4 regions of the Pseudoalteromonas sp. SG43-7 genome follow, and region 1 is predicted to be linked to each of the others. Evidence: predicted binding sites of a transcription regulator. Region 1 holds the regulator's gene; each other region holds the start of a gene.
What was found. The regulator sigma-54, encoded in region 1, starts transcription at its own class of promoters, with help from an activator protein. The targets are predictions, from matches to a motif close to GTTGGCACGNNNNTNGNNT.
Positions count from the first base shown of each region.

Region 2: the regulator sigma-54 is predicted to act here: its motif matches at 1,852-1,870, upstream of H5200_RS01820 (PA2169 family four-helix-bundle protein).
Region 3: the regulator sigma-54 is predicted to act here: its motif matches at 5,427-5,445, upstream of H5200_RS20190 (BON domain-containing protein).
Region 4: the regulator sigma-54 is predicted to act here: its motif matches at 3,030-3,048, upstream of H5200_RS17440 (TorF family putative porin).

Region 1 is NZ_JACJEY010000058.1:6,198-14,170, forward strand. Features, by position in the region: gene mgtE (magnesium transporter) at 286-1,644, opposite strand; gene H5200_RS19415 (HPr family phosphocarrier protein) at 1,769-2,041, opposite strand; gene rapZ (RNase adapter RapZ) at 2,070-2,912, opposite strand; gene ptsN (PTS IIA-like nitrogen regulatory protein PtsN) at 2,933-3,385, opposite strand; gene hpf (ribosome hibernation promoting factor) at 3,390-3,677, opposite strand; gene H5200_RS19435 (RNA polymerase factor sigma-54) at 3,706-5,202, opposite strand; gene lptB (LPS export ABC transporter ATP-binding protein) at 5,269-5,994, opposite strand; gene lptA (lipopolysaccharide transport periplasmic protein LptA) at 5,991-6,524, opposite strand; gene lptC (LPS export ABC transporter periplasmic protein LptC) at 6,514-7,068, opposite strand; gene kdsC (3-deoxy-manno-octulosonate-8-phosphatase KdsC) at 7,065-7,616, opposite strand; gene H5200_RS19460 (KpsF/GutQ family sugar-phosphate isomerase) at 7,616-7,973, opposite strand, start outside.
Region 2 is NZ_JACJEY010000003.1:42,827-50,799, reverse strand. Features, by position in the region: gene aceK (bifunctional isocitrate dehydrogenase kinase/phosphatase) at 1-797, shown strand, start outside; gene H5200_RS01825 (LysR family transcriptional regulator) at 813-1,751, shown strand; gene H5200_RS01820 (PA2169 family four-helix-bundle protein) at 1,919-2,362, shown strand; gene H5200_RS01815 (biopolymer transporter ExbD) at 2,578-2,973, shown strand; gene H5200_RS01810 (TonB-dependent receptor plug domain-containing protein) at 3,031-6,030, opposite strand; gene H5200_RS01805 (FecR family protein) at 6,071-7,147, opposite strand; gene H5200_RS01800 (RNA polymerase sigma factor) at 7,144-7,701, opposite strand.
Region 3 is NZ_JACJEY010000064.1:10,753-18,725, forward strand. Features, by position in the region: gene tal (transaldolase) at 1-59, opposite strand, end outside; gene yaaA (peroxide stress protein YaaA) at 310-1,089, shown strand; gene H5200_RS20175 (mechanosensitive ion channel family protein) at 1,190-2,104, shown strand; gene H5200_RS20180 (DUF1289 domain-containing protein) at 2,365-2,559, shown strand; gene H5200_RS20185 (alpha-amylase family protein) at 2,867-4,876, shown strand; gene H5200_RS20190 (BON domain-containing protein) at 5,051-5,374, opposite strand; gene srmB (ATP-dependent RNA helicase SrmB) at 5,779-7,011, opposite strand; gene H5200_RS20200 (tRNA1(Val) (adenine(37)-N6)-methyltransferase) at 7,088-7,786, shown strand; gene H5200_RS20205 (DUF4153 domain-containing protein) at 7,845-7,973, shown strand, end outside.
Region 4 is NZ_JACJEY010000045.1:10,334-18,306, forward strand. Features, by position in the region: gene H5200_RS17425 (AsmA family protein) at 1-1,204, opposite strand, end outside; gene H5200_RS17430 (helix-turn-helix transcriptional regulator) at 1,347-1,538, shown strand; gene H5200_RS17435 (hypothetical protein) at 1,696-2,859, shown strand; gene H5200_RS17440 (TorF family putative porin) at 3,149-3,826, shown strand; gene H5200_RS17445 (aldo/keto reductase family oxidoreductase) at 3,966-4,859, opposite strand; gene H5200_RS17450 (DUF5329 domain-containing protein) at 5,119-5,493, shown strand; gene H5200_RS17455 (nitroreductase family protein) at 5,926-6,603, shown strand; gene H5200_RS17460 (efflux RND transporter periplasmic adaptor subunit) at 6,596-7,657, opposite strand; gene H5200_RS17465 (efflux RND transporter permease subunit) at 7,647-7,973, opposite strand, start outside.

The DNA of each region.
Region 1 (7,973 bases):
CTCAACGCCTACGGGTTTTAACGTTTATCTCGGTGTTAAATCACTTGTAGGCGAGTGGCTTGCCACCGCGTTTTAAATGTGGCTCGGAGTTTGTGCGTCAGCAAGCTTAACGCCTACGGGTGTTAAAGTTTTAGGTTTATCGTAGGCGGTGCTTTATGCCGCGCGGTTGATAACATTCATGGCTAAAGCCATTGCCTAAGTTGGCGGATGAGGTTGATGTAACGCTAAGAGATGCGCGAGATAAACTCGCGCCTACGATGGGTTTAACCTTTAACTAATTTTTAACTACACCAACAACCATGTGGCGGTGCCTAGGAAGGCGAAGATCCCTACAATATCGGTTACGGTTGTCAGTACTACGCTGCCAGCTAATGCAGGGTCAATTTTCATTTTTTTCAATAGTAGCGGAATACTGGCACCGGCGATACCTGCGGCTACTAAGTTCATAAACATGGCAAAGGCGAGTACGCCGCCAAGCTTAAAGTCCCATTGCCAAATAGCAACAACACCGGCAATTAAAATGGACCAAACAATCCCGTTTATTGCGCCGATTGCAAGCTCTTTGATCAGTAAAAAGCGTTGGTTAGTTTGGTTGATATGACCCACTGCAATACCACGTATTACGAGGGTTAATGTTTGGCTGCCCGCAACACCACCCATGGATGGCACTATACCGTTGAGTACCGCTAGAATAGGTAAAATTGCTAAAGTGTTTTCAAAGAAGCTTGCCACAATCGCAGCAAGTAGCGCGGTTAATAAGTTAACGCCAAGCCAAATTGAGCGCTTTTTCGAACTTTTTAACACTGGGGCAAAGGTATCTTCTTCATCATCAAGACCGGCTAGGCTTAATAAGCTATGTTCGGCGTCTTCACGGATAACGTCAACGATATCATCGATGGTGATACGGCCAAGTAGATGGTCATTATCATCAACCACTGGTGCTGATATCCAGTTATGACGTTCAAACAGTTGTGCTACATCGGTTTCATCCATCGAAATGAGGATAGATTCACAATCTTCATCCATTAAGTCACGAATAATTTTATCTGGCGAGTTAGTCAACAAGGTCGTTAACGACATGGCACCAATAAAGCAGTTATGTTTATCAACAACATAAAGATCATCGGTACCTTCTGGTAGCTCACCACGTAAACGTAAGTAGCGCAGTACTACGTCGATAGTGACATCTGGACGGATGGTGACTGTATCGGTGTTCATCAGCGCGCCAGCAGAGCGCTCTTGATAAGAGAGTGCTTGAGTTGCACGTTCTCGATCTTGGCTGTCCATGGCACTAACAACGTCTTTGTAGACGGTATCAGGTAGGCTACGTAGTACTTCCCCTAGATCATCGTGGCTCATGTCCTCAGTTGCCGCAGCGATGTGCTTCGGCTCCATTTGGGCAATGATCCCTAAACGAACATCTTCTGAGAGTTCTTCGAGTACGTCACCTTGTACATCTGGATCAACCAGTTGCCATAGCAAGGTACGAATTTTATGCGGGGATGACTCGAGTAATAATGCAGTGTCACACGGAGCTGTTTTTGCCAACATACGCCTTACTTGAACAAATTGACCACTGTTAAGTGACTTGGTCACTTGTTTTAGTTGTTGTAGTGGGTAATCTTGTTCAAAAGCTTCTGGCATTGGCGTCCTTAAAAAATTAATACACTTGATAGGTAGGGTAACTGTTATCGATAATTAATGCGCTTGGTCTGTTTAATTAACGACTTTATTTAGTTTAACGCAATTTAGTGGTACTGACTACGAGCTATTCTTGTTCGTTAAAGCGTTGCGCGATCAACTCGCCAATTGCTGCAAGAGCAGGTTCAGCGTCCGGGCCTTCACATACAACTTTAACTTCTTTGCCTTGGCTACTTTCTAATAGCATTAAGCCGAGTACGCTATCGCCTGCGGCTTGTTTGTCATCTTGATGAAGTGTGATGCTGGCATCAAACTGCACAGCTAATTGCGCTAATACGCTGGCTGCGCGAGCATGTAAACCGAGTTTGTTTTTTATTAAAAATGTATCTTCTAAACGCATCAACATTCCTTACTGTAAACGTGAGTTGTTATTCTTGTTCACGATGGCGAATTTTCACATTGCTGTGGCTCATCGAGAAGCTTTCACCTATAGTTTGCGCTAGATAAACTGAGCGATGTTGACCACCGGTGCAACCAATAGCAATTGTTAAGTAACTGCGGTTATTACGCTCCAAATGCGGTAACCAAGTTTGTACAAAGGTTTGGATCTGCCAAGTGAATTTTTGTACGATACTGTGGCTGGCTAAATAATCTTTTACTGGCTGATCCAGGCCTGTAAGTGGCTTAAGCTCAGGCTCCCAATGTGGGTTTGGTAAAAAGCGTGCATCAAAAACATAATCAGCTTCTTTTGGGATACCATATTTAAAACCAAATGATTCAAAGGTAATGATTAGTTTTTTATCTTTTTTCCCTAAAATCTTTTCACGGATTGACTCTGCAAGCTGGTGGACACTCAGATCAGTGGTATCAAGTATAAAGTCAGCGCGAGTAGTTAATACATCAAGTAATACTTTTTCTTGCTTGATGGCTAAATCCAGTGGCAAAGAGTCCAAAGATAATGGATGTAAGCGGCGAGTTTCAGAAAAACGTTTGATCAGGGTTTGATCATCACTGTCTAAATAAAATAGCGTCGGATTTGCAAAACCAGGCAAGTATTCAAGAATATCGTTAAATTCTTCCTGCTCTTTCGGTAAATTACGGACATCAATACTGACGGCAATTTTGTCATAATTATCAGAGACACTGCGCACTAATGAAGGTAATAAGTTTACCGGAATATTATCTACACAATAATAACCAAGATCTTCTACTACACGCAGAGCAACAGATTTACCTGAGCCAGAACGCCCACTGATGATGATTAACTCCATGTAAATTCTCCTTCATTTGGCTACGATTGCGCAGCAATTACGTGATACAAATCTTGGTCTGTTTTTGCGCTACGTAGTTGTTTACAAAAATCTTTGTCGTTGAGTTTATCAGCAATTGTGGCTAACGTCTTCAAATGAAGTTGGCTATCACCATCTGGCACGATGAGAGCTACAAATATATCAACTGGGCGATTATCTATCGCATCAAAATCAATCGGTGATTCACTCACTATAATTATTGCTAGCGGGTTTTCAACACCACTCATACGGCCATGAGGAATAGCAATACCACGACCAATACCCGTACTACCTAGTTTTTCTCTCGACAGTAGTGCGTTGAGGATTTCTTGTTGTGATAGCTGAGGAAGTTGTTCATGAGCCAATTGGCTGATAAATTCAATGATCCGTTTTTTGCTATTAAAAAGGACCGCAGCTTTACTGCAGTCCTGGCAAATAAGTGAGCTTAATTTCATAGTGTTAGTGTCGAGCGTGCTTCTCTTTGTGTTTAATTACCTGACGGTCAAGTTTGTCGATTAGTCCGTCAATGGCTGCATACATGTCTTGGTGCTCAGTTGAGGCAAATAATTCAGCGCCACTGACATGTAATGTGGCTTCTGCTTTTTGGCTTAGCTTTTCTACATCAAGAATGACATGGACATTATTGATATGATCAAAATGCCTTTCAAGCTTGGCAAACTTATTGTTTACATAGTCTCTTAATGAATCAGTAATTTCTACATGACGACCAGTTAAATTTAGTTGCATAAGCATTTTCCTCTTGTGATTTTACGCCTTAAATCAAACTTTTACGTTGATTTGACGGTGGAATAGCCAGCGACTCGCGGTATTTTGCAATAGTCCGTCTAGCTACTTTGATACCTTGCTCTGCCAATATATCTGCAATCTTACTATCACTCAATGGTTTCGCTGAGTTTTCTGCACTGATCAATTTTCTGATCAATGCTCGAATGGCTGTCGATGAGCATTCGCCGCCGTTCTCAGTACTTACATGGCTCGAGAAAAAATATTTTAACTCAAATATACCACGAGGGGTATGCATGTATTTTTGGGTGGTTACACGAGAAATTGTTGATTCGTGCATCTCAACCATTTCGGCAACGTCGTTTAGTACCATAGGGCGCATGGCCTCAGGGCCATGCTCAAAGAATCCTTGCTGCTGTTTAACAATGCAGTTGGTTACTTTGAGTAACGTCTCGTTACGACTTTCTAGGCTTTTAATAAACCATTTAGCTTCTTGCAAATGCGAGCGTATAAATTGGCTGTCAGTGCTTGATTTTACAGAGCGTGACATCGCCGCATATTGGCTGTTCACTCTAATTTTTGGCATGCTGTCTGGATTGAGTTCAACCACCCAGCGACCTTTAATTTTTTTCACCGAAACGTCAGGAATAACATACTCTGATTCTTCGCGTACTATGGTATCCGCAGGCTTTGGGTTAAGGCTGTGGATCAGTGTCATTACTTCTTTTAGTTCATCTTCTTTAAGCTTAGTCTTTTTCATCAAAGTGCGATAGTCACGACTAGCTAATAAATCGATATGATCAGTTAAAATCATTTTTGTCTCGCTAATCCAAGGAGTTGCAGGATCAAATTGATTTAATTGAATACATAAACATTCTTGTAGGCTGCGCGCAGCAATACCAACAGGGTCAAACAACTGAATGCGTTTTAACACTGCTTGCACTTCGTCGAGTTCGATTTCTTCTTCGTTATTACCTTGATTTAAGCTTTCTGCGATGTCTTCGCAGCTCAAGGTTAAAATACCTGAATCGTCAACGGCTTCAACAATCGCAATGGCAATGGCTTCATCGGTTGGACTAAAAGGTGTGAGTTGTAATTGCCACATTAGATATTCGTGCAAGGTTTCAGTTGAGGCACCTTGATAAATTGACTCATCTTCAGGCATTGGCCCAGATGACGTATTTGGCGCAGCACTCATGTATTCGTCCCAGGTGACGTCCATAGCCATTTCGTCACTTAAGGTCTCTTTACTTAATGCTTCGCTACTTTCTTGTTCATATTCGCTTGGCTTGTCGTCTGCTGATGCGCTAACGGTTAAGTCATCGTTATCTTGTTTTTGTTCGTTTTTACCAGCCGTGTCGTCTGAATATTCATGTTCTTCTAGCTCTAACAATGGATTGCTGTCGAGCGCTTCTTGAATTTCTTGCTGGAGATCCAATGTACTGAGTTGCAATAAGCGAATTGCTTGTTGCAGCTGTGGTGTCATTGTAAGTTGCTGGCCCATGCGCAGCTGGAGTGATTGCCTCATGTATCTCTAACAATCCTTTTATTGTTATCATCGTTAAGTCTAGCAGATACTTAGCCGAGCGTGGCTTTATAGCCTAAATTGCTCGCCCAGGTAAACATCGCGGACTGTTTGGTCGGCGAGTACATGCTCAGGGGTACCTGATGCAATTAACTCCCCATGAGAAACTATGTAGGCTTTTTCACAAACATCAAGGGTTTCTCGTACATTGTGGTCGGTAATAAGCACGCCAATACCACGGTTTTTAAGGTGTTCAATAATCTTCTTTATATCTAACACTGAAATAGGATCAACGCCAGCAAAAGGCTCATCAAGTAAGATAAATTTTGGGTTTGCGGCTAAAGCGCGTGCAATTTCAACTCGACGACGTTCACCGCCAGATAATGCCATACCTTGGCTGTCGCGGATATGTTGAATGCTAAACTCATCAAGTAAGCTGTCGAGCGCTTCTTCTCTGGCTTGTTTATTCAGCTCTTTACGAGTTTCTAAAATAGCCATCAGGTTTTGATAAACAGTTAATTTACGGAAGATGGATGATTCTTGTGGCAGGTAGCCAATCCCTAACCGTGCGCGACTGTGCATTGGCAGTAAGGTGATGTCATTATCATCAATACTGATTTTACCTTTGTCGCTTGGAACTAAACCCACAATCATATAAAAGGTGGTGGTTTTACCAGCGCCATTAGGACCCAATAAGCCAACAATGCTGCCTGCGCTAACTTCTAAACCCACGCTTTTTACAACTTGGCGACCTTTATAGCTTTTTGCTAGAAATTCAGCTTTTAATGTACTCATGGCTGCCCTTTAGATTTGTCTTTTTTACTGTCTACTGGTACCAAAATGGTGTGCACACGATCGCTTGAGCTTGCGCCTTTTTCAGCACTGATCAGTTGCTGGTCCATATCATAGGTAATGCTTTTGGCATTGATTTTTTGACCTGCCTGAGTGACTTGTGCATTGCCAACCAAGGTTAAATAGCGCTTAGCGACATCGTAACGGACTTCATCAGCACTGGCACTCATTACTGTGCCATCAGTTTGTTTTTCTTCAAAGTAAGCCGGACTGCCAGTTGCGACAAGTAGTTGTTTGTTATCGCCTAAATCTTCGCGCTTATGGACTTCAAGTCGATCCGCTTTGATACGGCGGTTACCATGAATGATTTCAACATTTTTTTCAAAAATACCGATATTGTCTTTCAGTTGGGCAAGCTGCGTGTCAGCACTGATAGAGACTTGATCTGCAGGTGGTGTCGTATTTTCAGCAAAGCTTGCAAAAGCAATGAATAAGCTTGGTATAACAAGCAAGTGAGCAAATTTATTGGTCATAATATATGGTTCGCGTATGGTTAATTAGTTCTACCACTTCGGCTTTTAAGTCGGCATGGAGACCGCGCCCAGTGATTTTTAAATTTGGTCCGATTAATTCAACTGGTTGTTCTGAACTCATGGTTTGTAGTTCAATATCAACCTGAATATTATCTGCGTTTATATGTTCAATCATGGCATTATTGGTCAGGTTTTTAGCAACCACATTACCTTCTAAAATTAATTGATGATTTTCATATAAGGTGGCTTCATCGGCATTAATTTGCCACGTCTGCTGTTGATTATAGAGTGTAAAAATAGGTTGTTCAAAGTAAGTGAACCCTAACTGTTGGTAGAGTTCCATTTTTGCAGCTGTTACTTTGTGGCTAATTTTACCTTGTTCATCAAATGCGGTTTGTTTTAATGCCACCGCAGTATAATCAGGTTTTGCTATTATATCTTCTTGGTGTTGTTTTATGGCGGTACTTTGATAAAAATACGGATACCACAGCCATACCATGCAGCCGACAAATAATACGCATAATATTAAACGCGCACTATTCATGAGCTCGTGCCTTCGCTGGTTAATGATTTACCATTTTCGAGCATTAATAAATCAGTGAGTTCACGCACCGCCCCAAAGCCACCAGGTAGCATGGTTGTATAATGTGAAATGCGTTTGATTAGTGGATGCGCATCATTTACTGCCACCGCAAAACCAACCAATTCCATTACCGGCAAGTCAGGTCCGTCATCGCCTATGTAAGCGATTTGTTCATCGCTTAACTGCAATTTATCCTTGAGCTGTTGATAAGCTTGCAACTTGTTTTCTTGGCCTTGGTAAATATGCGGTACTGTCAGGCTAGTCATCCGTTGCTGAACTATCTGTGAATGACGACCGGTGATCACGGCAACTTCAAAACCGCTATTGATCAGTGCTTTGATACCAAAGCCATCTTTAGTATTAAACGCTTTGAGTTCTTCACCTTGGTTACCAAGATAAATACGACCATCTGAAAACACCCCATCGATATCACAGATCAGGAGTTTGATTTTTTGTGCTCGCTCGCGAGCATCATCTGAAAGTGGCTGATATAAGTCAGCAAACTGCATTATAAAACTCCTGCTTTGAGCAAATCTTGCATATTAAGAGCACCAATAGGGTGGTGTTTATCATCAACTACAATTAAGCCATTGATACGCTTATTCTCCATGATATTGAGTGCCTCGGCGGCAAGCATATCAGCAGTTGCAGTAGTGCAAGAGCGGGTCATGACAGTGCTTATCAAAGTACTGTGAATATCTATTCGTTGCTCTAAAATTCGCCGTAAATCACCATCAGTAAAAAGCCCTGCAAGTTGCCCTGTGTCATCAACAATAGCTGTCATACCTAAGCCTTTTGCCGACATTTCGATTAATGCATCTTTGATACATTGCTTATCATTGATCATAGGCGTTGCTGGGCCACTG
Region 2 (7,973 bases), on a different contig from region 1:
GTGATGATTTTGTGATTGCCCCTGGCACACCGGGCATGGTGATGATGGTATTTACCCTACCTTCATTTGATTATGTATTTAAAATAATTAAAGACAAATTTGGTGAAAGTAAACCATTTGGCCGCGATACCGTTCTCAAACGCTACCAATTAGTTAAAAGCCATGATCGGGTTGGTCGTATGGCAGATACCATAGAGTATTCTAACGTCGTATTCCCTGTTGCGCGTTTTAACGCTACATTGCTTGCACAGCTTAAACAAACTATTGGTTCATCAATGATCATCGAAGGCGACTTACTGATCATCAAACATATGTATATTGAGCGACGCATGACGCCACTGAATTTATATTTAGAAAAAGCTAATACTGAAGATGCCGCTGTTGCCATTGCAGAATATGGCCAAGCACTCAAGGAAATGATCGCCGTTAATATTTTCCCAGGCGATATGTTGCTTAAAAACTTTGGTGTCAGTAAACACAAACGCATTATTTTTTATGATTATGATGAAGTGCAATATTTAACAGACATGAACTTTAGAGCACTGCCTAAAGCCAAAAGTTATGATGACTACTTAACCAATGAGCAAAGTTACTCTGTGGCACCACAAGATGTATTTCCAGAGCAGTTATGCACTTTTGTAATGCCGAACCCGCAATACAAAGCAGTTTTCAGCCAAACACATCCAGAACTATTAGACGTCGCATTTTGGCAGCAAGCGCAACGAAATATAAAAGCAGGGGTCGTTAGCCATATCTACCCTTATCCAACAGCGCAGCGTTTTATCCATAAATGGTAGACGAAAGGACACACAATGAATATCAGTAAAATAGATTTAAACTTACTCGTTTATCTCGACACATTATTACGCGAATGTAATGTTACTCGCGCCGCAAACCAGCTTAGCATTACACAGCCGGCAATGAGTAATGGTTTAAAACGTTTACGTAACCTGTTTAACGATCCGATCTTAGTACGCACCAGTGATGGTATGGTGCCCACTGAACGAGCTATTGAATTGCAGCCGGTGATCCGTGGCATCTTAATGACATTAGAAGAAACGCTTGCACCAAACCGTGAATTTGAGGCCAGCCAAAGCAAACGGGTATTTAGGATTATGGCCAGTGACTATGCTGCCAGCACCTTAGCACCTAAGCTACTGAGTAAATTACACGATGAAGCGCCGGATACCACACTCGATATTCTCACTCCAAGTGATGTTACTTTTCATGATGTAGAAAACGGTAAAGTTGATATGGCAATAAATCGTTTCGAAAACCTACCGCAGTCGTTTCATCACAAACGTATTTGGAAAGATAGCTTTTGTTGTTTAGTAAAAGCTGACAACCCGATCATTGAAAATTTTAGCCTCGATAGTTATTTAAAAGCTCGGCATATTTGGGTAAGTAAAACAGGTTTTGGTGTCGGGGTTGGTATGGATCCTAAAGACGTACAAAAACTTGGCTGGGTTGATGAAGCGCTCGCCCACTTTGGTAAACACCGAAATATTGCCACATTCACCCGTAATTACCACGTTGCAATACATCTAGCGAAAGAGAAGAACCTGATTGCGACACTCCCTTCAAAAGCCGCTAATATTTATTTAGATGATCCTGGTTTGCAAATTCTGGAGCCTCCCTTCCCTATACCACCATTTGAGTTAGATATGATTTGGAGCCCATTACTTCACAGAGATGCCAGTCATATTTGGTTACGCCAAAAAATAGCCGAAGTTGCAGATGAATTAAAGTAACGCTCTTACAAAAGTCCTGTAAAATTTGCTTACTGGTATTTTCAAGTAAGCAAACATCAATTTAAAAGTATTAATAATCATGATGTTAAAATAATTTAAAAATGGAATGGCAATTGCTTTAAGTTACTTGAACTTTAATATTCATTTAACTTAAAGAGGTCAATATTATGAATGCCCAGCAAGGAAACGAAGTAAATCATATCACTGACATTATCCAAGTAATGAACAGCGGCATCGACTTTTATGAAAAGGCGCAGGAAAAAGTACAAGATCCAGCCATTGGTGCGCTATTTCAGCGTATGATAGACGCACGTAAAGTCAGCGTTGAAAACCTACAGCCTTACGCTATTAATCAGCAAGGTGAACGAGAAGATGGTTCGTCTTTTGCTGTTGAAGCTCGCCGAGCATATACCGCACTGATCACAAAATTTAGTGCCAACAACGATCAAATTTATGTCAAAGAGCTTGAAGAAGTGGAAGATAAAACACTTGAAGAAATCAAAGCTGCCATGAAAAAACCACAACCGCACGATTGTGAAGCCGCCCTCGCTAAAGTATTACTGACCATGCAAAGCTGTCATACGGAAATGAGCCGTATGCAGAAGCATTAACCACAATGCTTAAATGAAAGCCCAGCCACGCGCTGGGCTTTTTTATGCTCATAATTATAGTTAAATGATTTTTATAACAAAATAATGCAAATAATTAATAAAAATAGCATGTTTATTTAACCACAGCATGATTTTAATCGTCTAGGCTTATTAATAGGTACCTACTATCCCGCTGTGGCGCCGCAGCATTTTATCAAAAATAACAAGGTTCCATTATGAGAAATAAACAACATGTAAACCCACAAAACGCTGACGTTGATATGACGCCGATGCTTGATATTGTATTTATACTTTTAATATTTTTTATTGTTACAACTTCATTTGTAAAACCTGTGGCAATAGAGCTGCAACGGCCTGTAGATAAACCCAGTATTGATAAACAAACTAAAAGTGCTCATTTTAGTATTGACCAAAGCAATGCGGTGTATTTTGCGGGGCGATTAATTGACTTAAACCAAGTTGCCACTAACCTTGCGATGTTTGCTGCGAAGTATAATATCGCCACAGTACAAATAGCCGCTGACGAAAACAGTACGCATCAAACTTTAATGACAGTAATGAATAATATCAAAGAGTATGATAACTACCCCATTGCACTCACATCACACTAAAAGCAAAAAAAGGGCCAGACGGCCCTTCAAAACTAAATAACGTAGGAGAAGTTATTTTTAGAATCGGTATTCAGCACCTACATAGTAGTAAGCACCGTTAAAACCAAATGGTGCTGAACGGCGTGAGTACTCAAATACACCGGTTGAACTGATAATAGTATTACCAGAAGCATCAACAATTGTGCCTGAGCGAGAATTACCTATGGTATTTTTATCAGGGTAAACGTCAAATAAATTGTTTGCACCAATATTTAGTGACAAGTTGTCTGTGACAAAATAATTTACTTTTATATCGGTAAGAATTTCAGCGCCGTAAGTCTGGCGACCGCCATCTTCAACCGTGTATTCGCCATAACGATTGAGCGATAAGTTTACCGTCCAATCTTCAAGGCGATATAATGCACTTAAGTTTACTCTGTCTTGTGGTTGCCATTCTTCGATGATTGAGGTTTCTTGCGAAGAAAATACATCTTCGACAGGGATCGTTTCCAAACCACTGCCCGCAGGAGTAAATAAATCAACCACATCGGTTTCAGTAAAGTTAGCCGCTAATGTAAAATCTAGGGTACCGCCTAAGCCTTCCGTGTTCCATGTCGCAACAAAATCCACACCTTGCGTTTCGGTATCTGCACCATTTAAGAAAAACTGCCCTGCACCTGCGCCAGAACTAACCAATGCAGCATCTAGCGTTGATGACAACCCTTTACCTAAACAGTTACTGATCACAATACGGTCGTCAATATCAATTGAATAATAATCAACGGTAACATTAATATTATCCGTCACGTTATACACAATACCTAAGCTCATGTTTTGTGACTTTTCTTCTTTAAGTTTTGGAATACCAATACTCTGTGCAAGTGTGCTGTCGTTTCTAAAAGTACCAACTTCTTCTGCAATTAGATCGCCATTAGGACCAACTACAAACTGGGTACTGATATTATTGAAATACAATTGCTGCATTGATGGTGCTCTAAAACCAGTACTCACCGCACCGCGCAGTGAAACGTCATCAGTCACCGACCAGTTACCCGCTAACTTAAAGTTAACCGTATCACCAAAGCCTTTGTAGTTATCGTAACGCAGTGCGCCAGAGATAATTACATCATCAATAATGTAAGTTTCAGCATCAAGGTAAAACGAAATCACATCACGTGATTCATCCACAGAAGATTCCGGCGATGAACCACCAAAACCTTGAGTACCACCTGCTGCATTTTCGCTGCCAATACCACCGCTCATACCATCGTAAATATTAACACCATTATTAGTATCATAATCACGGTAAGCGTATTCACTGCCTTCTAAAATACGATATTCATCGGTGCGAAGCTCGGCACCCATTGCCAGTGAAAAATTATCATAGTCTTGTGTAAAATCAAGATTGATTGTTTGCAGTGATAACTCCATGCCATACGCATACGCTTGGCGAGGAATAGTGGCACGAATATCATCAGCACTTAAACCTTGATCATAACGTAATAAATTAGCGTATGAACCATTGATAGTGTCACTAGTGGTATAATCGATGCTGTTTTCACCATAGGTGTATGACAGGTCAAGACTAGAGCTATTATCAAACTCTTTTTTAAAGCCAAAGTTATACGATATATCATCAATGGTGGTGTTGATCATTGGCAAGAAGCCCATCGGGATCACCGCATCACCATCTTGTAAAACAGGGTTGCCATCAGCATTGGCATTATGACGGAAGAACGCGGCTGATTCGTTATCTCGGGTTGAATAAGTAATAAAGCCATAGAGCTCACCACCAGCAAGTTCATAACCGGTATTCACCGTTAAAGCAAATTGTTGCGAGTCTGCATCACCAATTCTAAACGTATCACGTGGTGCAGTCAGCTCACGAGGATCGCCCGCTAACAGCGTGCCATCATCAAGCTCTGTGCAACCATAAAACTGGCAAGAGCCATGTAAACCGGCACGATTTGTAGGTGCACGGTCGCGGTAGTTGATAGTGGTATTTAAATAACCATCGTCGCCTAGCGCAAAGCCTTTATTAAAATCAACCGTAACGGTTTCGCCATCACCTTCAGAATACTGGCCATAGTTAACTGCGGCTTTACCGCCTTCATCAGCATCTTTTAATACGATGTTGATAACACCCGCAATCGCATCTGAACCATATTGTGCAGCCGCACCATCACGTAATACTTCGATACGTTTAATTGCAGCAGCTGGGATCGCATTCATATCTGTACCTGCAGTACCACGACCTACAGATGTATTAATATGGATAATGCTGGCTTGGTGACGACGTTTACCATTGATAAGTACTAATGTTTGATCTGGCCCTAAGCCACGTAAAGTGGCAGGTCGTAGTGCATCAGTACCATCACTGATCGATGAACTTGAAAAGTTAAAAGACGGTGCGATAGCTTGTAACATACGGCCGACTTCTGTTTGTCCGGTATTTTCTAGCGCTTCAGCACTTAAAATATCAACAGGTACGGGTAAGTCTTCGACCGAACGCCCTGCTACACGGCTACCAACGATGGCGATTTTTTCAATATTTTCTTGAGCGGCTTGTTCTTGTGCATTAGCAACTTGGCTATTGGTTGCCATTAAAAGTGGTATTACAGCAGCACTGACCCCTGAAAGCTTTCTCATGTTGTTATCATTCCTATTGATTTGTTTGAGTTTTATACTCAGTAAACCATTTTGATCAACAACCGCATCGAGTTCAGTATTTTTCAGCATTGTACTAAGCGCTTCTAACTGAGTGTAATAACCATACACTGATTGAGCTTGGTATTGTTTTGCTAAGTCAAACGAAAAAACCACGGTTTGTTCTGTTTGTTTTGCAAACTCTATCAATGCTTGATCTGCTCGCTGCGCTTTTATATCAAATTGTACCATCTGTGGATTTGCAGCCTCAGCCTGAACATTTAGGCTAAATACTAAAGGTGCTAATACAATTAACCCACAAATTGGATACGTTTGGTTACTGCGCAACTTATACAAACAGTTGAGAAAGAATAATCCGCTATGCAATCCTATTTTTTTATTAATTATTTTTTTACTTTTTATATTTACCATTGTAACTTCTGACACTTTAAATCAAAGAGCAAGCATAAGCTTAGCTGTGATCACCGTGTTTTAGGCTTACGATATGTTCACCTAAACGTTCATGCTCAATGGCTAAATTGATGCGCAGGCTATCAAGTAAACCGATAATATCACCGGCTTTAAACACCCCAGCCACTTTTAAAGAAGCTAATGCAGGATCAGCAAGTTCAAAACGCGTTGCGGTATAGCGACTCACTTCTTGCAGTGCTTCGCTTAACGACTCGCCATTAAAAATTAGCATACCTTGTTGCCATGCCAGATCCCGTTGTACATCATCTTGTGTTAACCGTTTGATTGGCTTAGTAATGCTTTCTTTAATTAATGCTTTTTCGCCAGAGATAACAATACTAGCATTAATTTTTTTCACACTGTCGGTATCATTACTAGCACTTTGCAATTGAACAAAATCATCAGCATTTACTGCAACCGAAGGATCCGTGATCATCACTTTACCCTCAGTAACAACCAACTCAAGATCCGATGCTGCATTACGTTGCACATTAAAAACAGTCCCCAGTGCGGTAAATGACTTATCGCCCGCCATCACCGTAAATGGACGTGCGGCATCTTTAGCAACATTAAAACGCCCTTCGCCTCGACTTAAAATCAGTTGTCGGCGGTTTTTTGTATACGCAACTTCTAATAAGCTATTGGTATTTAATTGCACTATCGTACTATCTGGTAGCACAAACGTTGCTTGCTCACCGACTTTAGTACGGTAAATTTTACTGTACTTGGCTTGTTCTTGTGGTGTTGTTGGCCACTGTTCAATACCAACAAATATAAAGCTGGCAACTAGCAATGCGGCAAAGACACTTGCCGCAATCGAAAAATTAATTTCTCTGCGGGCAGGCTTATTGATGCTATTTTTATTGGGAAATAAGCTACTCAACTCATTTAATACGCTCAGTTCATCCCATAACTGGGCTAACTCAAATACCGCATCTTGATGAGCTTTATTTTGTTGCACCCAGTGCTGAAATTGCATACGTTCTTGCTTTGATAAGCCCCTATCCATAGCACTTATCCAACGACTGGCATCTGCTTGAATAGCATCTTTAGACGAAAATTGATGAATATTACTCATTTTCCCACCCTCCTGGCAGGTTCAATAGTGGCACTGCTGTGCTCACCTAACTGCTCATGTTGCTGCATGTAGCGCATAGATTGTAACAGACCTTTGGCAATATGTTTTTCAACCGTACTTTCACTTAACTTCATTTGCGCTGCGATTTCTTTTTGGCTCATGCCATATACTTTCTTTAAAATAAAACATTTTCGCACTGGCTGGCTTAGTTGCTCAGTAGCACGGCAAAACAGTAAAAAGCGCTCTTTTGAGGTCACTTCATCCTCAAGCTGCATAGATCGCAACGACTGCTGATAATCATCAGAGGTATCTAATGAATCGCAATGCTGATTATCCCATTTAGCAATATGGTTAAGCGCCAAATGCTTGGCAGTCTTTAGCATATAACTGCGCGTATATTTAATATCTTGTTTTAAATCAGCCTGATAGCTCTTAACAAAGGTTTCTTGTACTATATCTTCCACGTCATCTGGTTGTACAATCCGCGAAACAAAACGTCGCAACTGTGAAGACAGATCAATAAATGTTGTAGATAATGTCGGCTTGCGCGTCATTATTAACTTTACCCTTGCTATTATTATTACGCCTAGGGTACGAGTTTTAGCGCCAATTACAAGGCAATTTGTTAATTTTGTGGTTATTAAAGCAGTTTCGCTAACAAAGCACTTACAGCACGTCATAATTAAGCTATTGTCATACAAAACAATGACTTCATTATTTTATAAACAGCTTTATTGCGGGGCGCATAAAAGCGCTCAATTATTTAGTTATTAAACTAAATTACGCTTTAAAAACCACGGTTGCTGCGACTTGGTTCATATAGCCC
Region 3 (7,973 bases), on a different contig from region 1:
TCACCAGTGTCGGCCACGATAGATGAATGTTGTTTGAGCCTTTGTAGAGCTGAAGTCATTTGCTTTCCTCATTCCAAGCAAGTTAAAAGAAAATCTACTGTAACTACCTTATACTGCAGCACTGTGACAGCGCTTAATAGGTCTTATGTCCGTATCAGTGAAGAACGAAGGTGCATAGCATAATTTGCTGTGCGAATAAGGTAGGTATCATACCAATCAATTCTAACTAATTGATATAAACAAAACGTGCTTTTCGTTTCATTTAATGTTGAAATTGACATTAAATAATTTCCAAGTCAATAGCTAACTATGATCACTGTTATTTCACCTGCAAAAAATTTAGATTTCGAGAGCCAAGCAAGCACTGATAAATTCACGCAACCTGAGTTACTTGAGCACAGCGAAGAGTTGATGAAGGTGTGCCGCGAATTAACGCCGGCACAAATTGGCAGTTTAATGAAAATTAGCGATAAGCTTGCAGGCCTTAATGCTGCGCGCTTTAGTGAGTGGTCGCAACCGTTTACTACCGACAACGCTAAACAAGCCGTGATGGCTTTTAATGGCGATGTATATGGTGGTTTAGATGCAAACAGCTTAACTGCCGGGCAACTTGATTACGCGCAAAGTCACCTACGTATTTTGTCAGGCCTTTACGGGTTATTAAAACCACTTGATTTAATGCAAGCGTATCGCTTAGAAATGGGCACTAAGCTTGATAACAGCCGTGGTAAAAACCTCTATGAATTTTGGGGCAGTATTATTGCTGATAAACTAAATAGCGTACTCGCTGAGCAAGATAGCCAATATCTAGTAAATTTAGCATCAAACGAGTATTTTAAAGCGGTTGATAAAAAAGCCTTAAACGCGCAAATCATTACTCCACACTTTAAAGACTGTAAAAACGGCCAATATAAAATTATCAGCTTTTATGCTAAAAAAGCTCGTGGCTTGATGGCTCGCTACATTATTGAGAATAAAGTTACCCAGTTAAGCGATTTAAAAAAGTTTACTGTTGATGGTTACTACTACAGTAGCGAAGCGACCCAAAAAGAGCTGGAGCCAGTATTTCTAAGAGATGAACAAAACTAGTTATTAATCTGTTTAAAAGCCATGCAATGCATGGCTTTTTAGTTTTGGCGCTTATTTTGCAATAACCTGACACTATTTATAAAATAATCAAGGTTAAGCAATGCTAAAAATACCTTCTATCAGCGATGCCGAAAAACTTATTGAAGAAAAACTCGGTGGCTGGTTTGATGTCGTAATAAGTCATATACCTAATTTTATAGTGGCGGTGATCATCGCCATTGTTTTCTCAATTCTCGCGCGTTTTTTAGGTTCGATGATGCGCAATGTTTTACGCCGCTCGTTAGACTCCCAACAAATTGCAGACTTAATGGCATCGATATTCAAGATGATAGTACTGTGTGTTGGGTTATTTGTTGCCCTCGATTTTATAGGGCTAAAAGGCACTGTAACGTCATTACTGGCTGGTGCTGGGATTGTTGGTTTAGCAATTGGTTTTGCCTTTCAAGATATGACCGAGAACCTAATAGCTGGTATTGCTATGGGTATTCGCAAACCCTTTAAAACAGGCGATGTTATAAAAACCGATGATGTGTTTGGCAATGTGCGCTCAATAAATTTGCGTAACACGCTTATCGAAAACTTTTATGGGCAACTGATTTTAGTGCCTAACAAAATACTTTTTCGTAATGTATTACGTAATTACAGTACCTTAGGTGTACGCCGCATTGAAGTGCCGGTGGGCATTTCATATGGTGATGACCCAGAGCTGGCAGCTGAGGTGATAGTTAAAAAAATCAATGAATTTGATTTTGTAATTAAACAAGACGAAACCGCTGTTTATGCTGAAGGTTTTGGCGACAGTAGTGTCAACTTACTGGTGTGGTTTTGGATAAAATACCCCGGCGAGGCAGACTTTATGACCGTACGCCATAAAGCAATTGTGGCAGTCAAACAAGCGCTAAGTGACGCTGATATTAGTATTCCATTCCCAATTCGCACCCTTGATTTTGGTATTAAAGGCGGTGAAAAACTCGATGCGATGATCACTGAAAAGCGCCAGCACTCAGAACAATAAATGGTTCTATCAACAGGTAATATTTACCTGTTGATAGTGCTAATTTACACAAATTTACAGCTGGTAATACAGTTGTTTATTGGCGCATATTTACCAGTATTAAGTTTTCTACTGATAGACAGCATTTATGGCGAAGCATCAAAACAAGTAAAAGGCAGTGGTCATAGTTTAGTTATCGCTAGCCGATTATCTACTGCACTTATTAGACACGAGCTAAAACTAAGGCTAGTGTCTAATAAGTAAAGTCGAAGGTAAAATTAATGAATAACATTAAAGTGAGCAATGAAGAACCAAGTAGCCCATGTATTCGGCATTGTTGTTTGGATAAAAACGATACCTGTATCGGTTGCTTTAGAACCCTTGATGAAATTCTCGCGTGGCACAGTGCAAGCCCTGCACAAAAGCTGCAGGTTCTTAATGAATGCCAAAATCGCAAAAACGCGCAACATAAATAATCACTTTGTAGAGCAAACTGCAGTCTGAAAAAGCTAACCCCAAACTTCAAGATTTCGTAATAAAGATAAAAACCGTATACTAGTTTTTACTGCTCTGTACTGCCCGTTAATAAACACTCCAACACACACAAAGAATAAGTTAGCGATACACTCGTGCCACTGCATTTGTGCTAAGCATCCATAATCGATGGTGTTTTTGAATTTTTGATTGCATACGTATTCAATTTTCATTTTGTGAGAATCCCTCTACTGTTAATTCTTTGTAAATAAATAATACCTATTACTTGACAACACAACGGAACACACAATGAAAATTAAAAAAATAGTAACCACTATTGGGCTAAGTATTGGCCTAAGTGCTACGTCGATTGCAAATGCAACACCAACAACATTCGTCCATCTATTTGAATGGAACTGGCAAGATGTAGCCCTCGAATGTGAACAATACCTAGGACCTAAAGGCTATGCTGCGGTACAGGTATCGCCGCCTAATGAACATATACAAGGCAGCCAATGGTGGACGCGTTATCAACCTGTCAGTTACCTATTGCAAAGCCGAGGCGGTAACCGCGAGCAGTTTATTGATATGGTTAATCGCTGTAATGCCGCTGGCGTTGATATTTATGTAGATACTTTAATCAATCATATGGCTGCAGGCAGTGGTACAGGTACCGCTGGTAATACCTATGGTAATAAACAATACCCAATTTATAGCCCACAAGACTTTCACACCAGTTGCACCATTAATGGCTCTGACTACGGCAACGATCGTTACCGAGTACAAAACTGTGAGTTAGTTGGACTAGCAGATTTAGATACCGCTGCAACGTATGTCCAAAACACATTAGCGGCTTACATTAATGAATTACAAGCCATTGGTGTTAAGGGGTTTCGGTTTGATGCCTCTAAACATGTTGCAGCCAGTGATATTCAAAGTTTAATGGCGAAAGTGAATGGCTCGCCAGTGGTCTTTCAAGAAGTAATTGATCAAGGTGGCGAGGCTGTTGGTGCCTCTGAGTATTTAGCGTCAGGTTTAGTTACGGAGTTTAAATACAGCACTGAACTTGGCAATACCTTTAGAAATGGCTCGCTCGCATGGTTAAGTAATTTTGGTGAAGGGTGGGGGTTTATGCCAAGTGCATCAGCTGTAGTATTTGTAGATAATCATGATAATCAACGCGGTCATGGTGGTGCCGGTAATGTAATTACCTTTGAAGATGGCCGCTTGTACGACTTAGCAAACGTATTTATGTTGGCTTACCCGTATGGTTATCCAAAAGTAATGTCTAGTTACGACTATCATGGTGACACAGATGCTGGTGGCCCAAGCGTACCTGTACATAACAACGGTAATTTAGAATGCTTTGCGAGTAATTGGCAATGTGAGCATCGTTGGGCATACATTGCAGGTGGCGTAGATTTTAGAAATAATACGGCTGATAACTGGGCAACAACCAATTGGTGGGATAATACTAATAATCAAATAGCCTTTGGTAGAGGAAGTTCAGGTCATGTTGCCATTAATAAAGAAGGCTCAACACTCAATACTACTGTGCAAACAGATATGGCTCCAGGGCAATACTGTAATGTGCTAAAAGGAGTGCTGACTAATGATGCAACAAGTTGTACTGGTGAAGTTATTACTGTTAATGCAAATGGCACTATAAACTTAAATGTAGCCGCGTGGGATGCAATGGCTATTCATAAAAATGCCAAGTTAACCACTAACTCAACCCCTGATCCTCAGAGTGATTGGCAGCGAACTGTGATATTTATTAACGCACAAACGCAAACTGGCCAAGATATGTTTATTCGCGGCGGAATTGACCATGTTTATGCAAACACAAACCTTGGGCGTAACTGCCAAACAAGCAACTTTGAATGTGCTATGCCAATTCGCCATAATAATTTGCAAAGTGCCACTACCAGTCCTTGGAAAGCAAACGATAATTACCTAGATTGGTATGGTATTGAAACGGGCCAAAGTAGTGAGGCGCAAGGGACCGCAACCGATTGGACAACTAATATTTGGCCAGCAACTTGGGGAGCAGAAAAAACCGTTGCTAATGATGGCTTTGGTGTTACACCACTGAATATTTGGGGTGAACATTATTGGCTGCTTGATGTTGATATGGATTGCAGCAAAGCGGTTAATGGATGGTTTGAGGTAAAAGCGTTTATTAAAAATGGTCAGGGCTGGGAGGGCAATATCGCGCAAGCAACCCCCCCTTATGCTAGTACTAATCATGTTGCTCAATGCGGCAAAATTAATAAATTTGAGTTTAATAATTCAACGGTAGAAATACGCAATTTCTAATTTTATTACAGATAAATCCCAGCTAAACCATAAGTATGCGTTTAGCTGGGATTTTACTTTGTAAGTCATGTTCTGGAGATTTGCGTTTTCTGTGTTTTAAGTAAACCTAAGTTGAATCACCAGAAAATCAGTTGCTTTAACTCTTTAATCTTTAGCCTAGCAGCTTTAAACTCTTCAATCTCTCACCTGCATTTTATTTTCAATAATTGCCACACCTTGGGTGTTTTCTAAAAACTTTTGTGCCAGTGCGCGTTCAAAGCCGGTTTCGGTTAGACCATAAATGGCTACTTTGTTGCCATCAACGTGTACTCGCAGTTGCGAGAGGTTTAGGTTTGGATTGCTACGCAGTTTATGAATTATAGTCTGCTGTAGTGTTGGTTGAGGAGAAACGCTGCTGATCATAATTGTACTAGTGGCTGCACTGACTTGCGTTGCGCAGGCGAGTAAAAATACACAGCAAAGTGATACCAATGATACAGTTAATTTGAAGCGGTCCATGATTTCCCTCATAACATCTATTGTATGTGTTTAGTGAATAGTAAGCTTACTGTTACAATATTTATTCCAACTTTAACGTATTGAAATTGAAGGGGTATTTTAAGTTCGGGTAATGTTTTTGGAATTTTTTACATTCAACTGAGTAAAAAGTACGGCGATTAGCTAACTAATTTAGATTTGTAGTTGCTGTTTAGTGCAGCTATAGCGATGCAATATATTTTTTGTTAAGTGATGGTCGTAGCTGCAAGTTTGTAATGAGCAAGCTAAATGGGGAGCACAAGATAATTAATTTGCATGACTGCTATGAGAGGGTTTAATAACTTACTGCGAGTAGGTAAAACTGAATGTAAAAAGCCGAGACTATGATAAGTCTCGGCTTTTTATGTGGCGTTAAAGCAGATGAATTATTTCTTTTTCTTGGCTTTAGCTTTGGCCTTTTTACGGGCTTTGATTTTTACCGGATCTTTATGTTTTTTGATTGGCGCTTTAGCTTCTTTATGACGCGGCTCAAATCCTTTAACAACACGGCGTTTAAGGCGCAGCTCAATGTAGCGTTCAATTTTTGCTAATACTGCAATGTCATGGGCTTCTACTAACGAAATTGCAATGCCTTTCTTACCTGCGCGAGCAGTGCGGCCAATACGGTGAACATACACGTCTGCTGTGCGTGGCATATCAAAGTTGATCACATGACTAATATCAGCCACATCAATACCGCGGGCGGCAACATCAGTCGCAACTAATATTCTTGTACGGCCACTGTGGAAATTTTCCATTGCCTTCATGCGTTTGTCTTGTGGCATCTCGCCACGTAACCAGGCTGCGCGAACCCCTGCATTGGTCAGCTCGCCGACTAATGTTTCTAGGCGATCACGGGTTTTAACAAACACAATAGCTTTGCTTAAGTCTTCACTGTTTAGTATTTCAACCAACATTGCTAATTTATGGTTGTAATCATCAGCAATGTGTACCCATTGGTGGATTTTAGCTTTTTCTTTACGTGAAGATTCAGCTTCTAATAGGGCTGGATCTTTTAAAATTTGCTCTGCAAATCGTTCAACGCTATCGCCTTCAAGAGTGGCTGAGAATAAAAAGCACTGACGACGATTTTTTGCTTCTTCGCAAATACGCATCATTTCTTTACGAAAGCCCATGTCTAACATGCGGTCTGCTTCGTCTAAAATAAGCATCTCGACGTTTTCGGCATGAAAGTTTTCGGTTTCTAAATATTCCATTAATCGCCCTGGTGTGGCGATTAATATATCGTTATTTTTTTCAAAAATTTCTTTATGCGTACCGTAGTTAATACCGCCAGTAACAACACCAATTTTAAGGTTAGTGCCTTTAGCAAGTAGTTCACACTGTTCATGAATTTGATAAGCTAACTCGCGCGTTGGAGTCATGATCAAAACACGGGCAAAACCAGGCTCGCGACGCGGGAAATCAAGTAAGTATTGAATCGCCGGGATCAAAAATGCCGCTGTTTTACCAGTACCGGTTGGTGCAGAGGCTAAAATATCACGGCCTTGCAGCGCTTCAGGGATCGCTTGTTGTTGAATGCTAGTTGGGGTTTCGTAACCCATTTTAGCAACGGCTTGTAGTATCTTGTTATCAATATCAAAATCAGAAAATTGCATAGAGTGTCAAAAATAGAGGACAATTGCTGGTAATTATACGCGCTATCCGCCAGTTGGTGAATGAAAAGGTGAAAAAATGTCAGGCTTTGTGTTTAAACAATTTAAAGTAGCGCAAACGCGCAGTGCGATGAAGGTCTCGACGGATGGAATTTTACTCGGTGCATGGGCTGACTTAACTACTTCACAGCGGTTACTTGATATTGGCACAGGTACTGGGTTGTTGGCATTAATGTGCAAGCAACGCAAACCAACTATGCAGGTTAATGCTGTTGAAATTGATGCCAATGCATGTGCTGATGCGCAGCAAAATTTTACAAATAGCCCATGGCCCGATATTAAATTGATGCAAAAAGCTATTCAGCAAGTAACCACCACAACTGAGTTTGATGTTGTGATCAGTAACCCTCCGTATTTTAATGCCAGTTTAAAAGGGCAGGACTTAGCTCGTAATACCGCACGTCATACAGATAGCTTAAGTTTTAGTGAGTTAATCACTGCGTTCAAAAACCTTAGTCACCAAAATGCTTTTTTAAATGTGATCTTACCTTGCCCTGAGGCGCAGTTGTTTATTGCACAAGCGCAATTACAAGGTTTGTATTTAGTGCGCCATTGTTTAGTACAAACTACTGCCACTAAAGCGCCGAGCAGGAGCTTAATGTGCTTTGCTTATCAGATGCAAGAATGCGAGCTGACCAGCTTAACGATTCATGGTCAAGGGGCTCAATATAGCGATGAGTATATAGCTTTATGTAAAGACTTTTACTTGAAAATGTAATCATCATTGAAAAACAGGTACATTTATCGCACACTGATGAAAAACCTCGGTGATAGATATGGATAATCAACTACCTAAACCTTTTATTTTTGTACTTTCCTTAGTGCAAGGCATTGTTCTTACTTTGTTATATCGTAGTGTTGAAAATCAGCTATGGCCTGCGACAGAGCCAGTTTGGTTGTTTTCT
Region 4 (7,973 bases), on a different contig from region 1:
GGTTTACAGTGAATTGATTAGCGCCAAGTTTGATTTCATTTGCTTTTAAGCCACTTGAACGGATCACCACATTCGCATCTAAGGCATTTAAGCCACTTAAATCCATTTTTGTGTCATCCCATACAATTGGTTTGGCTGGCTCGTCACTTTTAGGTTCTGGTTTCTCTGCTGGCGCTACCACCTCAGGTAAGTAAGGATTTAAGTCCAGCATACCTAAATCGATGTCAGCATTAACGGCTAAACGCTTACCTAAATTAAGCTCGCTTTTTCCTTTGATCTCTAATGCATCAAGAGTGGCGACTAATTCAGCTAGGTTGAACTTATCACCTTGCATACGCATTTTGCCACTAACACTAAATGCATTAAAGGCGCTTTCTTTAGCGTTCAGCTCGACTCCCTGCCATTTAGCAATGTCTTTTACTGAATCACCACTGAGCGCTAATTGACCTTGAATATCTTTACCTTGACCGGCTATTAAGCCTTTAAACTCAACATCAACTAACTTTGAAGTGACATCAGTTGTCACATTAAATGTATCACCTGCTATTGCTTTAGCTGGGTTATCAACTGTTACATCAAGCTCAAAGCGCTCTTGCATATAAGTGATCCCACCTTTGACTTCGAGTGATTTATGCAGTGAAGGCAGTAAGATAGCCAATTCTAAATCGCTAATTTGCTGTTTAGCTCCCGTTTGACCATCTAAATAAGTAAACGACCCACCATATATAGCCACTTCACCTAATTGAATATCAAAGTTTTCAGGTAGTTTGACTGCCTCACCTGCTTGAGTTTGCTGCTCAGGTTTCGCAGCTACTGCATCAAATAACTGCCAGTTAGCTTTACCATTTTTATCTGTTTCAAGCAGAATATTGGGTTCATTGATCACAAACTTTTCTAGTTTAAGTTCACCACCAAATAGCGAAAACCAAGGAATATGAACTGCAAGTTGCTGCATGCTTGCCATATCTGCACGTGAGCCAGTTTTCATATTGGCAAAATGCACATCTTCAAGTTCAAGCTTCAAAGAAGGAAAAACGGATAATGTTTTATCGCCTTTAATAGTTAAAGTACGCCCAGTGGTTTGCTCAACCTGCTCAGAGACTTTATTAAAAATGGCATCGGTTGGAATTAAAAACGGTGCAGCAATAATTAAAGCAACAAGCAATAATAATATGACACCAATAACTTTAAATAAGGTCTTCATGATGGTCCTTTCAAATGTGCAAATAATGTTCTTATCATAGCGGGAGTTAGCATTAAAATCATTGTGCAACGAAGAAAAATGCAATTTCCTGCATTCTACAGTGAATATATGAATTGTTACTGAAACATTTTGATACCTTTAGCTGCAAAACCATATAGCTGAATTTCGCAAAGCCGCGGGGCTTTCACAGCAAGAGCTAGCCGATGCTAGCGCCGTTTCACGCAAAACAATCAGCACGGTCGAAACATCACGCTTTACACCTTCAGTGATCATTGCATTGAAGATAGCTCGGCAGTTTGAAACTACTGTAGAGCAGTTATTTTCACTTGAATAAGCAGATTAAACCCTTTAAATGCAATCTTGTGCAGATTTAACTTATCAAGATTGCATCCCCTGTATTCTTCGGTATGATGCACAGCCCTGTTGTTTTAAGACGTTTTGCGCTAAAATTAAACAACTGAAAAATGTATTTAACCGGAGTACCATCAGGCATGAAAAAATTGCTCATTTCACCTTCACAAATGGCATTAGGCGAACAAGAAGGCCATATTTATCAAAATATTCTAAAGCAGGCTTCTGAAATCAGCTTAAACCTGATGGCGGTGAAAATAGAAAATCATCCTGAAGACTTCTTAGGTTGGTGCTATGAACTACTTAATGCTAGCCGTGACCGTATTAATCATGATTTACTCGAAACCAATCAATTACCAATTTTAAAAAAGCTTAATGACTTATTAGTTTCAGCAATTAGCTTCTTACAATTGAAAACATTACGCGTAGCGCCTTGGCCTGTAGTTAGTGTATTTATAGAGCAGCATAAAGATGTGTTAGCCCTTGATGAACAGTTACGCCTTGCCAACTATATAGCTGGTATTCGCGAGCAATCACTGAAAGAGATGATCCCTGAAGATTTATTAGCATTTAGTGGTAAACATACTTCTGCACTGGATCCAAGTAGTTATAATTTTGATGTCGAATGGTTTAGCTCTACTAAAAGCGCCAAAGCTTTTCATCAAATGCTTGCCGACCTGCCGGCATTATTTGATGAAGCATTAGCACATATACCTTTAGAAGGTGAAGTAACTGAAGCTGATTACCAAGAATTTGTGGTCAAATATTTAAAAGCCTTTACTGATAGCAATGAAAAGCCAACGCTTGCACCGGCAACTCGTCTATTAGCAATGCGCCGCCCAGATGTTTTTACACCAATTAATAACACCCGTTTAGATGCACTTTGTTCAGCATTGGCTATTACTAAATTAAATAATCGTGACTTTGCGCGTTATTGGCAGGATATTGTCCAAGCAGTTCATGGTATGTCTTGGTTTAAAATGGCAAGTGGTGACAGCGAGCTGGATCAACAACTTGTTGCAATCAAAGCATTAATTCCGTGCTTTTTCTATCATGCAGACAAAAACACGCCTGAAAACTCTAACTACATCAAGTTATTGAGCAAGCCAAAGCGTACAACTACCACTGGCACTAGAAAAGTGCGTCGTGGTAAAGAGTCTGCTGAAATACTTGTTGATCGCGCACTTGCTGCTGACGATATGCCTGAGCATATTCGCGCAAAGCGTGATTCAATTATCAGCGAAGTACAAAAAGGCCGTGGCGTGAACGAAACAATCAGCCTAATGCGTACTATTTTTGGTTAAACCACAGTAAAAAATACAAAAACCCGCTGCAACTGAGTTGTGCATGCGGGTTTTTTTACGCACCAATAAAGTGCGCAAGCTTCGTAAAAAACAATCTCCTCCTTTCACTATAAATATTTATACCTTTGTTTATAAAGTAATTTAAATATAAATTATTGCTTTTCATTTAACTTGGCACAAGCAGTGCTATTACCCTAGTAGACAACTAAAAATAGGATCCGCAATTATAGACTGCAATCTAATTAATAATTGCGAGCCAAAAAATCAGCATAACAACAGGATACCAAACATGTTAAAACTAAAATCAGCAATTGCGATCAGCACACTTGTACTCATGGGTGCAACATCTACAGCAGCATATGCAGAAGTAACAGCCAATGCCGCAGCAACTTCAAACTACTTATGGCGTGGTCAAGAACAAACCGGTGGTGATGCTGCAATTTCAGGTGGTATTGATTATGCCAACGAATCAGGTTTTTATGCTGGTACTTGGGCTTCAAATGCAAGCTGGGCCGATGAAATGACCTACGAGCTTGATCTCTATGCTGGTTTTGGTGGCGATATTAATGAAAATATGAGCTATGACGTTGGCTACATCTATTACGCTTACCCTGATGCAGCTTCTGGCGCAGACGCTGATTTTTCTGAAATTTACGGTAGCATCAGTATGGGTGGCTTTAGCTTTGGCGCATCAGTTCTTGCAACTTCAGCCGCAAGCGGTGATGGCACAGACTTTGGTGATTCGTTATACCTGACTGCAGATTACGGTTTCGCAGTTGGTACTAATGGCACTGAAATGGCCTTACACTTAGGCCACTACTCTGGTGATTTTATTGGTGATGACGATATCATCGATTACGGTGTATCTATCTCTAAAGATGGCTTCACTTTTGGTCTATCTGATACCGATATGGATGACAGTGATATTAAGGCTTACGTTGCTTTTTCAATGGACTTTAGCCTATAAAAAGAATGTGTTACTTGCTGCAACACTAAGGGCCGTAAGGCCCTTTCTCGATCTTGGTAAGCGGTAAGCGGCTAAGTTCATATTTTATATCAAGACTTACCCTCAACTCAGACTGCTTATAGCTTAAAACTTACAACTCCTATGGCACACTGTGCCCTGTTGAACCTTGCCAAATACGATACCATTGTTCACGACTGAGTTTTAACTGCTTAGCGGCAACAGCCGATTTAACACGCTCAATGTTGCCAGTACCCAGTACCACTGATGGGGAACTTGGGTGCATTAATAACCACGCGTAAACCACTTGATCAATAGAACTTGCACCAATTTCGCTGCCGACTTGCTCAAGTACTTGACGCAGGCGAATCGCTTTTTCATCATTTTCTGCAAAAATGCGACCGCCAGCCAAAGGTGACCAACACATAGGTTTAATATCAAGTAACTGACATTGGTCTAAACTACCATCATCAAGTGCTTGCATTTCATACGGTGAAAATTCAATTTGATTGGTCACCAATTCAAAATCAAGACGCGACTGCAATAAACTTAGTTGTGATGGCGTAAAGTTTGATACACCAAAATCGAGTACATCACCATTTTGCTTAAGAGTAGTGAATGCCTCAGCTACTTCGTCTGCATTCATCAAATAATCAGGGCGATGAATAAGTAATGCATCTAATCTATCGGTATTAAAATGCTTTAACGATTGCTGTGCTGAGCTAATAATATGTGCGGCACTCGAATCGTAATGATTAGCTTGGCCTGCTAACCCTAAGCTTGCAAAAGCAGGTTTGATACCACACTTAGTAATAATTTTGATCTCATCACGAATACTTGGCTTTAAAGCTAAAGCTTTACCAAACTCTGCCTCACAACCATATCCACCGTAAATGTCAGCGTGATCGGTGTGCCTTACACCGGCTTCAATTGCTTGCTCAAGAAAAGTTAAACACTGTTGTGGAGTAATTTGCCAATCTAATAATCGCCAAAACCCAAGTACTAGTTCGTCAATAGCGCGATCTGAGCTGTTCATAATTCCACCTTTATTTTTGTAAAAAATATTGTCCCGGCAAGTTCAATGCAAGTACCAAAACAGTATCCCTATCAGATAATTAATAAGCCATGATAATTTAATTGACCTTATTGATGTATTATTCTACATAATAAATAAGGTATTAATAGCTGAAAGTTATACCAGCACATGCATTAGCACATCAGTTTTATTCAGAGCTTTACCTTTTTTTGATGGCACAGGTAACGTAATAAACTTTTTGGATTAAATGAGGCTACAGATGAAAGACTTAACCCACACTATATACAGGCTGATGGCTTGCCTTTTACTCACGGTTAGTCAGTTGAGCTTTGCGGCAACCGCTGAACAAGAAGTCACTCATTTGCTCAGCTTTATCGCGCAAAGCAACGCGACTTTCATTCGTAACGGTGATCAACACACCAGCACCGAAGCCGCTGATCATCTTGCTATGAAATACCGCAAAGGCAAACGCTACGCTAAAACCGCTGATGAGTTTATTGAGAATCTTGCCAGTAAAAGCTCATGGAGTGGCAAACCTTATGCTGTTATTCTTGAAGATGATACACAAATCACCAGTAAGAAATGGCTTACAAACGAGTTAACTCATTTTAGAGCCACAGAAAAGCCGCAATAAGTGCGGCTTGGTTTCACTCTTAGGAGAGGTGAACTTAAATTCTGAAGTAACACTAACTCAAAGCTGTATTTAATACTGCGGTAGTTATTTTCATCATCAGCTTGCACTAGCGATAACTTTATATAACTAAGTTATCGACAAAATCTGCCTGCACTAATGATTTTTGAATGTCTAAATAATGACTGCCGGTATGCTCGGCTGAGTATTCAAAGCATGTGCTTGTAATAATGTTGCTTTGTTTTTAGCTACCCATGCATTCTTAATTTCGAACTATACTGTATGCAAATATAGCTGAACAATCTGTGAATACAACGTGCAATTAATAATCATTATTTTAGGAAATAACATGACTGTAAAGTAGATATTACTTGCACCCAATCTCGCTACTGGGTATAAAAATAGTTATCAACATTTAATAAGAAGCGAAAAGCCATGCAGCAACATGACCACCAACCACTTACAGACTTTATTGAATATCCACATGAACAGATGCTAGAACGCGCTAATGAGTTTTTAACGACCAGCCAGCGCCGTCATACAATTCGTAGTTTTAGCGACCGCCCAGTGCCAAAAGATATTATTCAAACCTGCATTAAAGCGGCAGCTACAGCACCAAGTGGTGCAAACCACCAACCGTGGCATTTTGTAGCAATTTATAGTAGTGATGTGAAAAAGCAAATTCGTGAAGCAGCCGAGAAATTAGAACGCTCATTTTATGAAGGCCGCGCTGGTGAAGAGTGGTTAGATGCTCTAAAGCCATTAGGCACTGATGCCAGCAAACCTTATTTAGAGCATGCACCTTGGCTAATTGCCGTATTCAGCCAAAAGAAAGGCGGCTTAAATACTGATGATAAAAACACCAACTACTATGTGCATGAGTCAGTCGGTATTGCCACCGGCTTTTTAATTCAAGCATTACATCGCGCAGGGCTTGCAACACTAACTCACACACCTAAACCAATGAGCTTTTTAACCGACATTTGTGGCCGCGACAAAGACAACGAACGCCCCTATATGCTGCTCATTGTCGGTTACCCAAGTGATGATGCTACTGTGCCTAATCATGCCTTGGTGAAAAAATCACTCGATGAAGTTGCGACCTTCATTTAGGTTTAAAATCCACCGCTAATGTGTCGCCGGCGTTAAGCCCGGCGATAATATGCTGTTTAGCATTAATCACCTCCCCTAAACGAACAAAGCGGCGCTCAATCTTTTGCTCGTTAATAACATATACCATGGCTAATTGACCGTACTCATGCACCCAACTTGGCTCAATTAAAATTCCTTGCTCGGTATCCAGTGGCAAGTGAAGCTGTGCATATAAACCAGGCATCAAGTTTGATTGTGTTGGCAACTCTAAACGAATTAACATACTACGTGCAGCACTATCGGCAATCGGAACAATTTCACTCACCACCGCAACAGCGGTTATATTAAGTGAAGGCAAACTGACCGTTAAGCTTTGACCCAGTGTGAGGCTAATTGCCTGACGTTCTCGTACATTAAATTCAAGCTGTAATTGTTGTGGATTATAAAGTGCCAATAAAGGTGAACCAGGCACTGCGGTATCACCTGGTTCAACTAACCGCTCTACAACAACTCCAGAAATGGGCGCTTTTATACGGGTAAATTCAAGTGCGACTTGTGCTTGGGTTTGCTGTTGCTTGGCAACAGCTAAGCTTGCGGTTAAGTTATCAAATTTCGCTTTTGCCTCATCATTATCACTAACCGATACCAACCCTTGTGAATATAAGTCAGTTACGCGCTTAAGCTGTTTATCAGCTTGTGTAAGTGACGCTTGAATGGCTTTTATTTGCGCATCACTTTGTGCCAATTGCGCTTTAAAATCGTCTTGCTGCAAAGTAATGAGAACATCGCCTTGCACAACACTATCACCAGCACGTACATTTAAACGTTCCACTTGTGCCATCACTCGTGACGAAATTTGCGTGTTTTGTTTTGCAATCACAGTACCGGGAACATCTTCACTGCGCTTGATCGCCGTCCGCTCAACGGTAGCGACTTTTCCCTCATATGTCGTTGCTAATACGGGTTTATTTCCTGCGGCTTGTTTATTTGAAAAGCTGCCTGCCATATAAAGCACAGCAACAATAATCACTAGCAACGCAATGATTGAGCCGAACAGTTTTGATTTACCTTGCATGAGCTTCATCCTCGGTTGTTTGTGTGTTCGCAAACACTAAATAATAAACTAGCGGCACCACAAACAACGAAAACAATGTTGATGCCACAATGCCAAAAATAATAGCGATAGCAAGACCACTAAATACGGGGTCTAACGTAATCACTAAGTTGCCTAATAAAGTTGTGCCAGCAGTCAGTAATACTGGCCGCATCCGCGTTGTGCCTGCGGCAATCAATGCCGCTTTTATTGCCATCCCTTGCCCGCGAGCTTGATTAATAAACTCAACTAAAATAAGCGAGTTACGCACCACAATACCAGCAAGTGCTATCATGCC